DNA from 2 places in the Stackebrandtia sp. genome. Region 2 is predicted to be linked to the other one. Evidence: riboswitches for the same ligand, from Rfam matches in the RefSeq annotation. Region 2 holds a riboswitch; the other holds the start of a gene.
What was found. Region 2 has a riboswitch for S-adenosylmethionine ahead of thrC (threonine synthase). Riboswitches for the same ligand answer to the same signal wherever they lie in the genome.
Positions count from the first base shown of each region.

Region 1: another riboswitch for S-adenosylmethionine. It lies ahead of VE172_RS18390 (aminotransferase class V-fold PLP-dependent enzyme); the one in region 2 lies ahead of thrC (threonine synthase).

Region 1 covers NZ_DASQPW010000237.1:12,879-15,271, reverse strand. The annotation lists gene VE172_RS18395 (PrsW family intramembrane metalloprotease) at 1-975, opposite strand, end outside; SAM riboswitch class IV at 1,086-1,203, shown strand; gene VE172_RS18390 (aminotransferase class V-fold PLP-dependent enzyme) at 1,237-2,393, shown strand, end outside.
Region 2 covers NZ_DASQPW010000161.1:8,031-10,423, reverse strand. The annotation lists partial or broken gene VE172_RS12040 (hypothetical protein) at 1-206, shown strand, start outside; gene VE172_RS12035 (hypothetical protein) at 210-992, shown strand; SAM riboswitch class I at 1,058-1,164, shown strand; gene thrC (threonine synthase) at 1,211-2,393, shown strand, end outside.

The DNA.
Region 1 (2,393 bases), on a different contig from region 2:
CCAGCCGGCGTCCACGTAGTCGGCCAGCACCGCCACGGCGAGCCGCGCCTCGGAGGCCCGCACCCACAGAGCACCGCCCACCGCGGAGAAGAAGATCGGCATCATCACCGACAGGTAGCCGGAGAAGTAGACGGCCGCCCCCATGGACGCCAGCAGGTTCCAGCTGGCGTGCAGCAGCATGGCCACCAGCAGCATCGCGATCGGCAGCAGCCAGCGGGCCGCCCGGCGCCGGGCGCGGCGCCGGGAGAAGCCCAGGCCGATGGCGGTCATCGAGGTGAACAGCGGGTGGGCGAAGGCGCTGAACAGGATGCGTCCGACGAAGGTGATCGTCACGAGCATCGCGCCGCCGGCCACGCCGCCGGAATGCGAGCCCTCGGCGTAGCCGCGCCCCAGGTAGAGGATGTTCTCCACCATGGCGAAGCCCACCGCCGACAGGCCACAGTAGAGCAGGGCGTCGACCATGCCGGTGAAGTGGCGGCGCCGGAACCAGAAGATCAGCAGCGGCCCCAGGGCCTTCATGCTCTCCTCGATCACCGGGGCCACGGTGGTGGCGGTGAACAGGTCCGCCCAGGTCTGGCCCTGCGGCGGCGCCCACGGCCAGTCGACCTTGCTGTACAGATACCCGCCCAGGGTGTTGACGCCCAGCGCGACGGACGTCGCGACGCAGGCCCCCCAGCCGAAGCAGAACACCAGGTACTTGGCGGGCTTGGGGTTGTAGCGCCCCAGCCACAGGAAGGCCGCGACCAGAAACGGCACCGGCAGGATCGCCGCCGACACCCCGATGATGGTGGCGCGCGGGCCCAGGCGATACCCGGTCGCCCACCACATCACCACGGCACCGGCCGCCAGCAGCACGATGATGCCCCCCATCACCAGGAATCGCCGCCAGGAGAACCCGTCCTGCGGGCTCACCTGTGGACGGCTCGCCTCGGGTTGAGGTGGCGAGGCCGGGCTGCCGGGCTGCACGCTCGTCATGGCCACAGCGTATCGACGCGCCCGTCGCCGCGCTCGACCGATCGGGGCCGACATCTCATTCACCGGTATCGGGTGGACGCGCCCGGCCGGGCCGGTTATTCTCGGCCCCAGGTCACGAGCGACAGTGCGAAGCCCCGGCTGGCTGTCCGGCAACCCAACTCCGCGTGGGGGTGCCCCGGGTGAGGACCGGGTCCGTGCGCCAATCCGCGTGCCGGACAAGCGCGGACCCCTCGCGGGTCCCCGAGACTCGCTGGAGGCCAGGTGTCCACGTCGACCCTGATCAATCGCCCGAATCCCACCCTGCCAGTCGTGCGCCGCGAGGCCGCGCTGGCGCCGCTGCGGCGTCCCCGCCGCGACCGCCGCCTCGAGGTGATCGAGGCCCCCGATGTGCCGCTCGTGGACGGGCGCCGGGTGCGTTACGCCAACTTCGACTACGCCGCCAGCGCCCCGGCCGTGCGGGCCGCCGCCGATGCCGTGGCCGAACTGCTGCCCCGCTACACCGCCGTCCACCGTGGAGCGGGCTGGCTGTCACGGGAATGTACCCGCTCCTACGAGCGGGCCCGCGCCCAGGTGGCGCGCTTCCTGGGCTGCCGCCCCGACGACCACGTCGTGTTCACCCGGCACACCACCGAGTCGATGAACCTGCTGGCGGGCGCGCTTCCGGAGGGCACCCGGGTGGTGGTGTTCGACTCCGAGCACCACGCGAACCTGCTTCCCTGGCGGGAGCCGATCCGGCTGCCGATCCCCGACTCCCCCGCCACCGCGGTGCGTTCCATCGTGGCGGCGCTGGAGGTGCTGGGGAGAGACAAGCCAGTGCTGGTCGCCATCACCGGCGCGTCCAATGTGACCGGTGAGCTGTTCCCGGTGGCCGAGATCTGCGTGGCCGCCCGCAGGTTCGGCGCCCGGGTGCTGTTGGACGCCGCGCAGCTGGCGCCCCACCGCCCCGTCGACATCGCCGCCCTCGGCGTGGACTACGTGGCGTTCTCGGGCCACAAGCTGTACGCGCCGTTCGGCGCCGGTGTGCTGGCCGGGCGCGGCGACTGGCTGGACGCCGCCGCACCGCACCTGTCCGGCGGCGGCGCCACCGCCGAGGTGGGCGACGCGACCTGCGACATCGCGTGGAAGCGGGGCCCGGCGCGGCACGAGGCCGGCAGCCCCAACGTGCTGGGGGCCGTGGCGCTGGGCGCCGTGTGCGAGGCGCTGAACGGCGAGGTGTGGGAGGCGCTGGTGGCGCGCGAGGAGGCGCTGCGCGAGCGGCTGGCGCGCGGCCTGGCGGGTATCGACGGCGTCGCCCGGCTGCGGCTGTTCTCCCCCGGCGCGGCGAGCGTCGGCACCGTCGCCTTCGTCATCGAGGGCCTGAACTCCGGCGTGGCCGCCGCCGCGCTGTCGGCCGAGTACGGCATCGGCGTGCGCGACGG
Region 2 (2,393 bases):
ATTTGGACTTCACGAGTTTCAAGTTCCACTCCGAAAGCGGCATCTACGACGAGTCCCGCGAGGTCTACGGCTACGTGGAGCCCAACGGCCGCTACCTGGTCGCCACGATCGGCGCCATCGACACCGACGACAAGCAGGTGGTGGACACCTCCACCGAGGTCCTGGACGCGTTCCACACCGACCACGCCTCGGAACTTCCCTGGTAGACCGTGACATTCCCGCCCGCCGACCAGACCTTCCCCGACCCGACCGCGGCGCCGGGTCCGGTCCCGCCGCCGCCTCCAACGAAGTCCACATCGGATGAACCGTCGGAGCCCGGGCCCGACCTCCCCGGGGATCGCCCGACCCCGGCCGCGCCCCCGCCCTTCCCCCCGATCCCGCGCGCGGGCGTCACCGCCACGCCGCTTCCGAGGCCGCGCCGGTCGGGGCTGTCGACGACGCTGGGCCTCGTGGTGGGGGTCGGTCTGATCATCGTCGTGGCCCTGGTCGCGGGGATCGTGGTGATGGCGGCCGACTCGGCCTCCCACAGTGGAGGCGGGACCCCGGGCAGGATCAGCGCCTCCGACTACGACCACGACTGGCATTTCAAGCTGGGCGACGTCAAGCTGGATGCCAAGCACCTCAAGGGCTGGGACTTCGAGCGCTGCGGCTTCGCCCACTCCTCGAAGCTGCCCAAACTGGGGTGCCGTTACGGCGCCGAGGTCAGCTACGCCGCCGAGGGCGGGGATCTCAAGCTCACCAACCTCTTCGTGGTGATGTCCAGCAAGAAGGCCGCCAAGCGACTGACGGACGACATCTCCCGCCGCGACCTCACCATCAAGAAGCTCGGGCGCCTGCCTCACCCGGCGTACGAGGACTGGGTGATCGGCGTCGACAGGCAGGTCGCGGTGATCACGGTGTGCACGGCCGCCAAGTCCGTCGACGCCGCCGTCGCCAAGCGGTATCTGCACTACATGAACGCCGACGAATCCGCCGCCCTCGTCTGGCGCTGAGCCGTTCGCGCAGGTGACGGCCGTCATGGTGGCGGTCCCCGCGGGCGTGGCGTAGAATCCGCCGTACTTCATCCAGAGCGGTCGAGGGAACGGCCCGTCGACACCGCGGCAACCACCCCGTGCGGGCAGGTGCCAAATCCGGCCGATGCTGAACGCGTCGGGAAGATGAGGCTGCGGCTTCCTTCGCGGGGAGTACACGGCCCCCGCGTACGAAGGAGATCAGCGTGAGCGCGTCCGTCGCCACCACACCATTCACCGACAGCCCCGCCACCGGCCTGGTGTGCCGCAACTGCCAGGCCACCTACCCGCTGGCCGCCCAGCACGCCTGTTGGCAGTGTTTCGGCCCGCTCGAGGTCGACTACGACGCCGCCGCCCTGGCCCGCGTCACCCGCGAGCGGATCGAGGCGGGCCCGAACAACCTGTGGCGCTACGCCGCCCTGCTGCCCGCGGGCGTCGACCCGTCCACCCGCGTCACCCTCAACCCCGGCATGACCCCGCTGATCAGGGCCGACAACCTGGCCCGCGAGCTCGGCATGAAAACCCTGTGGGTCAAGGACGACAGCGCCAACCCCACCCACTCCTTCAAGGACCGCGTGGTCTCGGCGGCCCTCACGGCGGCCTCCCAGCTCGGCTTCGAGCGCTTCGCCTGCGCCTCCACGGGCAACCTCGCCAACTCGGTGGCCGCCCACGCGGCGCGCGCGGGCAAACCGTCCATTGTCTTCATCCCTTACGACCTGGAGCCCGGCAAGATCATCACCACGGCGGTCTACGGTGGACAGCTGGTGGCGATCGAGGGCAACTACGACGACGTCAACCGCCTGTGCGGCGAGCTCACCGAGACCGACGAGTTCGAGGACACCGCCTTCGTCAACGTCAACGTGCGCCCGTACTACGCCGAGGGCTCCAAGACACTGGGCTACGAGGTCGCCGAGCAGCTGGGCTGGCGGGTGCCCGCCCAGGTGGTGATCCCGATGGCCTCGGGCGAGCTGCTCACCAAGGTGGACAAGGCATTCACCGAGATGGCGGAGATCGGGCTCGTGGACTCCGCCGAGCAGCGAGTGTTCGGGGCCCAGTCGCGCGGCTGCAACCCGATCGTGACGGCGCTGGAGAACGACACCGACGACATCGTCCCCGTGAAGCCCACGGGCATCGCCAAGTCGCTCAACATCGGCGACCCCGCCGCAGGCCCCTACGCCATCGAGGCGGTGCGGCGCAGCGGCGGCTGGATGGCCGACGTGGACGACGACGAGATCCGCGATGGAATTCGGCTGCTGGCCCGCACCACGGGTGTCTTCGCCGAGACGGCGGGCGGAGTGGTGGTCGCGACCCTGAAGAAGCTGCTGGCCCAGGGCAGGCTCGACCCCGCCGCCGAGACCGTCATCTACAACACGGGCGAGGGCC